DNA from 3 places in the Streptomyces tirandamycinicus genome. Region 3 is predicted to be linked to each of the others. Evidence: riboswitches for the same ligand, from Rfam matches in the RefSeq annotation. Region 3 holds a riboswitch; each other region holds the start of a gene.
The links. A riboswitch is a leader RNA that binds a small molecule or an ion and turns the genes downstream of it on or off. The one in region 3 is predicted to bind cyclic di-AMP.
Positions count from the first base shown of each region.

Region 1: linked by a shared signal. The riboswitch ahead of DDW44_RS18435 (C40 family peptidase) and the one ahead of DDW44_RS23405 (M23 family metallopeptidase) in region 3 are both predicted to bind cyclic di-AMP.
Region 2: linked by a shared signal. The riboswitch ahead of DDW44_RS11875 (LysM peptidoglycan-binding domain-containing protein) and the one ahead of DDW44_RS23405 (M23 family metallopeptidase) in region 3 are both predicted to bind cyclic di-AMP.

Region 1 is NZ_CP029188.1:4,135,818-4,139,189, reverse strand. It holds gene pcrA (DNA helicase PcrA) at 1-1,580, opposite strand, end outside; cyclic di-AMP (ydaO/yuaA leader) riboswitch at 1,791-1,959, shown strand; gene DDW44_RS18435 (C40 family peptidase) at 1,958-3,262, shown strand.
Region 2 is NZ_CP029188.1:2,690,991-2,694,362, forward strand. It holds gene eno (phosphopyruvate hydratase) at 1-895, opposite strand, end outside; gene DDW44_RS11875 (LysM peptidoglycan-binding domain-containing protein) at 1,270-1,929, opposite strand; cyclic di-AMP (ydaO/yuaA leader) riboswitch at 1,933-2,096, opposite strand; gene DDW44_RS11880 (transglycosylase family protein) at 2,353-3,309, opposite strand.
Region 3 is NZ_CP029188.1:5,317,326-5,320,697, reverse strand. It holds gene DDW44_RS23410 (GntR family transcriptional regulator) at 1-641, opposite strand, end outside; gene DDW44_RS23405 (M23 family metallopeptidase) at 820-1,593, opposite strand; cyclic di-AMP (ydaO/yuaA leader) riboswitch at 1,607-1,770, opposite strand; gene DDW44_RS23400 (M16 family metallopeptidase) at 2,012-3,372, opposite strand, start outside.

The sequences.
Region 1 (3,372 bases), 1.2 Mb from region 3:
TACGCCTCGTCGACGCGGCGCAGTGCCTGCGGGAAGGTGATCCTCTCGCGCAGGGCGAGGGCGTCGATCATCGCCTCGGCGCGCTCGCCGATGCCGCGCTTCGGCACGTTCAGGATGCGCCGCAGCGGGACGTTGTCCTCGGGGTTGGCGAGGACCCGCAGGTACGCCAGGACGTCCCGGACCTCCTTGCGCTCGTAGAAGCGCACACCGCCGACGACCTTGTAGGGCAGGCCGACGCGGATGAAGATCTCCTCGAAGACACGGGACTGCGCGTTGGTCCGGTAGAAGACCGCCACATCGCCGGCCTTGGCCTCGCCCGCGTCCGTCAGCCGGTCGATCTCGTCGGCGACGAACTGGGCCTCGTCGTGCTCGGTGTCCGCGACATAGCCGGTGATCCGCGCTCCGGCGCCGGCGTTCGTCCACAGGTTCTTGGGACGGCGGCTCTCGTTGCGCTCGATCACGGCGTTGGCCGCGGAGAGGATCGTCTGGGACGAGCGGTAGTTCTGCTCGAGCAGGATCGTGGTCGCATCCGGGTAGTCCTCCTCGAACTGGAGGATGTTGCGGATGGTGGCGCCGCGGAAGGCGTAGATCGACTGGTCGGCGTCGCCCACCACGCACAGCTCGGCGGGGTCGAGGTCGTCGTACCCCGTGCCGACCAGCTCGCGCACGAGCGTGTACTGGGCGTGGTTGGTGTCCTGGTACTCGTCGACCAGGACGTGGCGGAACCGGCGCCGGTAGTGCTCGGCGACGTCCGGGAACGCCTGCAGCAGATGGACCGTGGTCATGATGATGTCGTCGAAGTCCAGCGCGTTGGCCTCGCGCAGCCGGGCCTGGTACATGCGGTACGCCTCGGCCAGGGTCTTCTCGAAACCTCCCCCGGAGCCCTCGGCCTGGGCGCCCCCCGCCTCGGCGGCGAAGGCCTCCTCGTCGATCAGCTCGTTCTTCAGGTTCGAGATCTTGGCGCTGAACGCCTTCGGCGGGTAGCGCTTCGGGTCGAGGTCCAGGTCACGGCAGACCAGTGCCATCAGCCGCTTGGAGTCGGCGGCGTCGTAGATCGAGAAGGACGACGTGAAGCCGAGCTTCTTGCTCTCCCGGCGCAGTATGCGGACACAGGCGCTGTGGAACGTGGAGACCCACATGGCGCGGGCGCGCGGGCCGACGAGCTGCTCGACGCGCTCCTTCATCTCGCCCGCGGCCTTGTTGGTGAACGTGATCGCCAGTATCTGGCCGGGGTGGACCTCGCGGGTCGCCAGCAGGTGGGCGATCCGGTGGGTCAGCACCCGGGTCTTGCCGGAGCCGGCGCCGGCGACGATGAGCAGCGGCGACCCCGTGTGGACGACGGCGGCACGCTGCTGCTCGTTGAGCCCGCTCAGCAGGGCGGCCGGGTCGATGACGGGGCGCGGGGCGCCGTCCCGGTAGTAGGCGTCACCGGGCGGAGGCGCGTCGAACCTGCCCTCGAAGAGGTCGTGCGGGACCTCCTCCGCGGGAAGGTGCTCGTGGTCCTCCGGCGGCGGGGGCTCATCGGGGGCCGGGGTCCGCCGGAGGTCCGCCAGGAAACTGTCGTCAAAGAGGCTGCTCATCGCTCTCCGAGTCTAGGCGGCCCCACCGACAGTCCGCCGCCGCCTTCAGGGGAATCACTACCGGACACCTCCGGTCATGAGACGGACACACAGCGCCAAGGTCACGGAAATGTATCGGGCATATCGGCCACTCTCCTTCACAGCAGCACCACACTTTGGCTAGCGTGCTCGCCCAGGCAGCCCGTACCCCCTTCGGCGAACCACGCCAGCCGGGCAGCCGCGCCGAATCCGTGCCCCTCGCAGGGGAGTTCGGAACCGGGGACCCACTCACGAAGCACAACCGGGGTGAATCGGGCCGGTCTTCACCCGGCCCGTAGGGCAGCCTTCCGTTCCGTCCGAACCCGACAGCTAACCCGGTAGGCGTCGCACGGAAGGAGATGCCGGCCTTGGCGTCGCACCGCAAGCCGCGCAGCCGCACACGTACGAACACACCTGCCGTCGGGTTCACGACGGCCGCCATCGCGGGGGTCTCGCTCCTCTCGGCCCAGAACGCGACCGCCGGACCGAAGCCCACCGTCGAGGAAGTCCAGAAGAAGATCGACGACCTCTACCGGCAGGCGGGTTCGTCGACCCGGGAGTACAACAGGGCGAAGGAGCCCACCGAGCAGCGGCGCCGCACGGCGGCCCGGGCCCTCGACGGGGCCGCCCAGCGCACGGAGGAATCCGGCGAGTCGCGGCGCGCCCTCGGCGGCCACACACCGGCCCGATACCCCACCGGCGACGCCGCCCGGACCGCCGCGCTGCTCCTCGCCGACGGCCCGCGGCCCCACGCCGACCAGACGCACCAGACGCACCAAACGGACCTGGCGGGCCTGACACACCAGACGGGCGGCCTGGCGGACCAGACGGACCAGACGGACCAGTGGCGCCCGACGGAGCAGAGGGACCGGCTGACCGGGCAGCAGCGCAGCGCCGTCACCGCGTACGAGACCCAGCGGGCCGAGTCGGCCGGGCAGCGCTCCCGGGCCACCGGGGGCCTCGATGCACACGCGGACGCCACGGACGCCACGGACCCGCAGGAGTCGCTGCGCGCCAGGAAGCAGGCCGTCCAGAGGAAGCTCGCCCAGGCGAAGGAGCTGCTGTCGCAACTGACCGCCGAGGAGCGGGCACGGCTCGCCGACCTCGAGCGCCAGAAGGAGCAGCAGGCCCGCCGGAAGGCGGAGGCCAGGGCGGAGGCCAGGGCGGAGGCCGAGGCGATGGCCGGGACGGAGGCCGAGGCCGGGCGGCAGCTCCGGGAGCGTGGGGGGCAGGCGCGGGAAGCGGCGGGCAGGAACGCGGACGCCGCCGGGGCGGGTGGGGGCACGGGTTCCGGAACGGCCGGCGGCACCTACGCCGCCAAGGCCGAGCGGGTGCTGTCCTTCGCGCGCGCCCAGATCGGGAAGCCGTACGTCCGGGGCGCGACCGGCCCGAGCTCGTACGACGGCTCGGGGCTCACCCAGGCCGCCTGGCGCGCGGCGGGCGTCGACCTGCCCCGCACCACCTGGGACCAGGTGCAGTCCGGGCAGAGCGTGGCCACGGCCGAGCTGCTCCCCGGTGACCTGGTCTTCTTCTACGAAGACATCAGCCATGTCGGGATCTACGCAGGCGAGGGCATGATGATCCACGCCCCCGAGCCGGGCGCCAACGTCCGCGAGGAGTCGATCTACTACATACCGGTTCACGGGAGCGTCCGCCCCGCGTAGCGGTGGCGCGCCCCTCAACGCCCTGCCCAACCGGCAGAACGCCACGTCCGCCCCGCGTAGCGGTGACGCGCCGGAGGCCCGGCACCGCCGCAGTCACGCCGCGGGGGGCC
Region 2 (3,372 bases), 2.6 Mb from region 3:
TCGTCTTCCAGCCGTCCCAGTCGTCCTCGAACAGCGGGTCCTCGATCGAGACCAGCGGGTAGGCGGAGACGAGCTCCTCGTAGTACTCGGTCATCTCGGCGGCCGAGCGGGCCTTGCCCTCGAACTCGTAGGCGCCGTCCTTGTAGAACTCGGAGGCGGCGACGTCGAGCGCGAGCGCGATGTCCTTGCCGGGCGCGTACCCGGCCTTCTTGATCGCCTCGAGGATGAGGTCGAGGGCCTCGCGGTTGGAGCCCAGGTTGGGGGCGAAGCCGCCCTCGTCGCCGAGGCCGGTGGAGAGCCCCTTCTCCTTCAGGACCTTCTTCAGGGTGTGGTAGACCTCGGTGCCCCAGCGCAGGGCCTCGGAGAAGGACTCCGCCCCGATCGGGGCGATCATGAACTCCTGGATGTCCACGTTGGAGTCGGCGTGCGAGCCGCCGTTGAGGATGTTCATCATCGGAACGGGCAGCAGGTGCGCGTTCGGGCCGCCGAGGTAGCGGAACAGCGGCAGGTCGGATGCCTCGGAGGCGGCGTGCGCGACGGCGAGGGAGACACCGAGGATCGCGTTGGCGCCGAGGGAGGACTTGTCCGGGGTGGCGTCGAGGTCGAACATCGCCTGGTCGATCAGGCGCTGCTCGGTGGCGTCGTATCCGACCAGCTCGGGGCCGATCTGCTCGATCACGGCCAGGACGGCCTTCTCGACACCCTTGCCCAGGTAGCGGTTCGGGTCGCCGTCGCGGAGCTCGAGGGCCTCGAAGGCGCCGGTGGACGCGCCGGACGGAACGGCAGCACGGCCGGTGCTGCCGTCGTCGAGGCCGACCTCGACCTCGACCGTGGGGTTGCCTCGGGAGTCCAGGATTTCCCGGGCTACGACGACGTCGATGGACGGCACGAGCATCTCCTTCTGGGATGTGACGCGTGAGGTGACACAGGCGGAGCCGTGTCGGTGCAGGGTCCCTTTGGCCTTGCGGCAAGAGCCTAACCGCCTGGCGGGCATCGGTCGGCAGATGCCCGCCCCGTGGGACGAAAAAGCGGACCGAACCGGCAAATGCCCCGGCCGCTGCGAGACTCCCGTGCCCGCGCGACCGCGGGGTGTAAGGGGAGGCCGCGTGCGGCCGGGGCGGGGGTGCGCACGGTCCGGTGGTCCGCCGGGCCCACCGGAGCGGAGGGTCGGCCCCGGCGGCACCGCCGGACGGGGCCGACCGGTCCCGCGCCGCCCGACGTCGGTCCGGACGGCGCGGGACCTGGTCCGGGGGCCGAGGGCCCGGGGTGTCAGCTCAGGTGGAGCTTCTGGCCGGGGTGGATGACGTTCGCGTCGTCCACGATGTCCTTGTTCAGCTCGAACAGCTTCTGCCAGCCGCCCTTGACCTTCCGGTCCTCGGCGATCTTGCTGAGGGTGTCGCCGGCCTTGACCGTGTACTCGCCGTCGCCCTTCTTCACCGGGGCGGCCGCACGCTCGGAGCGGGTGGTCGGGGCCTCGGCCCGCTTCGGGGCGGGCTCGGCCTTCGGCGCGGCGGCCTTGGGGGCGGCCGGAGCGGCGCCGTCGTACGCGGCGTTCGACAGGCCGGTGCCGCAGTGCGGCCAGGCACCCTTGCCCTGGCCCGCCAGGACCTTCTCGGCGATCTGGATCTGCTGCGCCTTGCTCGCCTTGTCGGCGGTGGAGGCGAACGCGGTACCCCCGTAGGCGGCCCAGGTGGAGGCCGAGAACTGCAGCCCGCCGTAGTAGCCGTTGCCGGTGTTGATCGACCAGTTGCCGCCGGACTCGCACTGGGCGACGGCGTCCCACTCGGAGGCGGTGGCGGCGGACGCCGTACCCGAGGCCATCAGCGGGGCGGCGATGGCGGCGCCGGCGACACCGGCGAGCGTGACGACACGGGTGGACCGCTGGAAGACCGTCGGGCGACGGTGCTTGCCCTTGCCGGAAAGCAGCATCGAAGTTCTCCTCACCGACGCCTGCGAGGTGAGCTGTCGGGTTCGGGCCGATGTGGTGCCCGGCCGCGCGACGAGCGCACGGCTCCACCCCTAGCCGGGCAGCCCTGCTCGGGCCGGTCCGGCACTTACCTTGGGTCCCCCGCTCCTGCCTTCGGCGCTTGCGCGACGACTGTTCCCGACGGCCGCCGGCAGGATTCGGCGTGCGGTCGACGGGGCCCGCGTTGCGAGCGGTTCAGACCGTAGACACACGTCTCCCCGATGTTCAAAGACGAACATCGGGGAGAAATCGCCCATATCTGATGGAGCAACATGTCCGTTTTCGCAGATGAGAGCCTTGATGACCGGAGTTGACCGCCCTGCGGCGCCAGTTGACCGGAAGAGACTCTTGTCTCACTCGAACAGAACGGGACATAAGCGCCCGAACTACTGGGGCAACTCGCCCTTCTCCAGGCCGAGATCGAGGCTCTGGCCAGGCAGGATGAGGTCGGCGTCGGCGCCGACGACATCCCGGTTCGTCTCGTAGAGGGCGGGCCAGCCGCCGGGCACCGCGTTGGCGTCGGCGATCGACGAGAGGCTGTCGCCGCTGCGGACGACGTACCCATCTCCCGCCGCTGCGCCCTCTCGTGCGGATTCGTCACCTCGCGAGGCATGACGCCCTGAATCACGCTCATCGCCCGAATTGCCCGACTCTCCCGCCTCGGTGGCGGGGATACCCCGGTGCTTGCCCGTGCCCCCGTCGGCGGCGTCGGCCGGCTCCTGCGGGCTCTCGCCGTTCCCGGCGGGCTCCGAGGACTCCCCCGTGGGCTCGGCAGGCAGAGCGCCCTCCGGGGACCCGGAGGGCGGGGCGGACGGCTCGGGCGAGGACACGCCCGCGCCCGGCTCGGCGCCGGCGGCCGAGGGGGCCCCGGCCTGCGGCTCGGGCGCGGCGGCCGCACCGTCGCCGAACGAGGGCGCCTTCACCAGGCCGCCCAGCGGGTCGGTGGACGGGGTGCCGGCCGGCTGGGAGCCCGCGGCCAGACCCGTGATCACACCGCAGCTCTGCCATGCGGAGGCACCCTGGGCGGCGAGCACCATCTCGGCGACGGAGATCTGCTCGGCGGGGCTGGCGAGGTCGGCGCGCGGCGCGTAGGCGGTGCCGCCGTAGGCCTCCCAGGTCTCCTGGGACATCTGGAGGCCGCCGTAGTAGCCGTTGCCGAGGTTGGCGCCCCAGTCGCCGCCGCTCTCGCAGTCGGCGACCCGGTTCCAGGTGGCGGTGTCGGCGGCGGAGGCGGTACCCGCACCGAGCAGCGGGATGGCGATGGCCGATCCGGTCACCCCTGCCGCGACGATGAGGGCGGGGGCCTGACGAGGTCGGCGGTGGCGGCCGTTCCCGGACAGCATGCGGTGTGCCTTCCGTGTGACTACAGAAAACTCCCGGGACCGTCGAGGCGGTTGAAACCTCGA
Region 3 (3,372 bases):
GAGGCCCTCACTGCCGCCGGGATCCGAAGCCGGTGCGCGCCCGTCGTGCGCTCGGCGTGCAGCGCGGTCAGCGCGCGCGCCCGCTCCGCGTCCCCACGGGCCACCGCGTCCACGATCGCGCCGTGCTCGGCCCACGCCTCGAGCGGACGGGCGGGCTGCTCGACCGCGTACATCCACGCGATCTTGTACCGGAGCTGGGTCAGCAGCGCGGTGAGCCCCGGGCTCCCGCACGCCTGGGCCAGCGTCTCGTGGAACCAGGCACCGAGCGAGCGCAGGTCCTCGCCCTGGCCGCGCCGTGCCCGGTCCTGACCGAGCCGGACCAGTCCGCGCAGCACCTTGAGGTGCGCCTCGGTCCGCCGCTGGGCGGCCCGCGCGGCACCGAGGGGCTCCAGCAGCAGCCGGATCTCCAGCAGGTCGGCGGCCTCCTGCTCGGTGGGCTCGGCCACGCACGCCCCGGCGTGGCGGCGGGTGACGACGAACCCCTCCGACTGCAGGGTGCGCAGCGCCTCCCGGACCGGGACGCGCGAGACGCCGTAGCGGCGCGCCAGCTGCTCCTCGGTGAGCCGGCTGCCGCGCTCGAACACACCGGAGACGATGTCGTCGCGGATCGCCGTGCATACCGAGCGTGCGGGAACGCGCATACCGAACCTCCGCTTTAATCGCCGCGAAACCCCGTCGAGCGACGTCTGTTTCGGTGACTCTATGGCAGGTGGCCGGAATTTCCGAAGGCCTATCCTAATCCATGGATATCTTTTGGCCGGAATACGCCGAAAGCCCCGGCTCTGAGGAGCCGGGGCCTCGGTCGAAACGGTGCACGCGTCAGACGCGGACGCCGTGCGAGCGGAGGTACGCGATCGGATCGATGTCCGAGCCGTAGTCCTGTCCGGTGCGGGCCTCGAAGTGGAGGTGGGGACCGGTGGAGTTCCCGGTCGATCCGGCGAGGCCGATCTGCTGGCCCGGGGCGACCTGCTGGCCGACCGAGACGCTGATCGAGGACAGATGGCCGTACTGGGTGTACGTGCCGTCGTGCATGCGGATCACGACGTTGTTGCCGTAGGCGCCGCCCCAGCCGGCCTCCACGACGGTGCCCATGCCGACCGCGACGACCTCGGTGCCGGAGGCGGCGTGGAAGTCGACGCCGGTGTGGCTGCCGGAGGACCACAGGGCGCTTCCGGCGCGGTAGGCGGTGCTCACATAGGAACCTGCGACCGGGAGCGTGTAGGTCGTCAGGCGCTTGCGCTCGGCCTCGCGGGCGGCGCGCTCCGCGGCGTCGCGGGCGGCCTGCACCCGGAGCTCGGCCTTGCGCTTGGCCTCGGCCTCGGCCTTCTCCTGGGCCGCGGCCAGGGCGGCCTCCTGCTGCTGGGCATCCGCCTGGGCGCCGATCTGCTCGGCGAGCGAGTCGGCGGCGACGGCCTGGGTCAGTCCGGTGTCCTCGACGGGGGCGGGCCCGCCGGCCTCGGCGGCGAGGGCCGGGGAGGCGAGGGTACCGATGACGCCGGTGGTGGCGATGGCCGCGACGGAGGCGACGCCCGCCCTCCTGCGCGACAGGCGGCTCGGACCACGGTGCTTCCCGGTGGCACGGGTGAACGCCATGAAGTGGCTGATCCTTTCCTTCCTTCTCGCCTACCGGGTTAGCTGACGGGTTCGGAGCAGGAAGGTCTCCTACGAGCCCCTCCGCGCGAAGGCGAAGGCACCCGATTCACCCCAGGGGACATATGGGTCCCCGGCTCCCCAGGCTCGCGCCGGACGGGGACTCGGCGATGGCTGCCCGATGCCGCGGGTGCGGCGTGTGCAACTGGCGGACAGCGCAGAAGACGCTAAGCCGATCTTCGTTCAATCACCAAACAGACACGGATATTTGTAGTGCACGCCACAGGGCAGACACCGACCCTCCTCATCAAACCGGACATACGGGCGGATGGTCGGGGAGGTGTTCCGGGCAGGGGAAAGGGGGCCCCTCGGCGCGAAGCCGAGGGGCCCCCTTTCCCCTGCCCGGAGGAGGTGCGGTCAATCAGCCCGTGACAACGGTCACTTCGCCGATCCCGAGCGCCCGCACCGGCTCCTCGATCTCGGACGCGTCCCCGACGAGGACCGTCACCAGCCGGTCCACGGGGAAGGCGCTGACCACCGCGGCCGTCGCCTCCACCGTGCCGGTGCCGGCCAGCCGCGCGTACAACTGGGCCTGGTAGTCGTCCGGGAGACCCTGCTCGACCTGGTCGGCCAGCGTGCCGGCCACGGACGCGGCCGTCTCGTACTTCAGCGGCGCCACGCCCACCAGGTTCTGCACCGCGACATCGCGCTCCGCGTCCGTCAGGCCCTCAGCGGCGAGGGTGCGCAGCACCGTGAACAGGTCCTCGAGCGCGGGGCCCGTGTGCGGGGTGTCGACCGATCCGCTGATGGCGAGCATCGCGGCGCCGCCGGCTCCGCCCGGGGCCGCGGGGGCGTCGGAGCGCAGTACCTGGCCGAAGGCCCGTACGCCGTAGGTGTAGCCCTTCTCCTCGCGCAGGACGCGGTCCAGGCGGGAGGTCAGCGTGCCGCCGAGGCAGTAGGTGCCCAGGACCTGGGCGGGCCACACCCGGTCGTGGCGGTCGGGTCCGATCCGGCCGATCAGCAACTGGGTCTGCACGGCGCCGGGGCGGTCCACGATGACGACGCGGCCCGTGTCGTCCGCGGTGATCGGCGGCATCGGCCGGCTCTCGGCCGAGTCGCCCGTCCAGGCGCCGAGCGTGTCGGCCAGCACGGCGTCCAGATCCACGCCCTCGAGGTCGCCGACGACCACGGCCGTGGCCGTGGCGGGCCGGATGTGCGCCTCGTAGAAGGCCCGGACCGCGGCCGCGTCGATGCGCTCGACGGTCTCCTCCGTGCCCTGCCGAGGACGGGACATCCGGGAGGACGCCGGGAACAGCTGCCGGGAGAGCTCCTTGGCGGCCCGGCGGGCCGGGTTCGCGGTCTCGTGCGGGATCTCGTCGAGCCGGTTGCGGACGAGCCGCTCTACCTCGCTGTCGGCGAACAGCGGGGCGCGCAGCGCCTCGGCGAGCAGGCCGAGGGCCTTCGGCAGCCGGGAGACCGGTACCTCGAGGGAGAGCCGGACCCCCGGATGGTCGGCGTGCGCGTCGAGCGTGGCGCCGCAGCGCTCCAGTTCGGCCGCGAACTCCTCCGCCGTGTGCTTGTCGGTGCCCTCGGACAGCGCCCGGGCCATGATCGTGGCGACGCCGTCCAGGCCCTCGGGCTCGGCGTCCAGCGGCGCGTCGAGGAAGATCTCCACGGCCACGACCTGCTGGCCGGGGCGGTTGCAGCGCAGCACGGTCAGCCCGTTGCCCAGGGTGCCGCGCACCGGGGCGGGGAAGGCCCAGGGCTTGGCGTCGCCGGGCT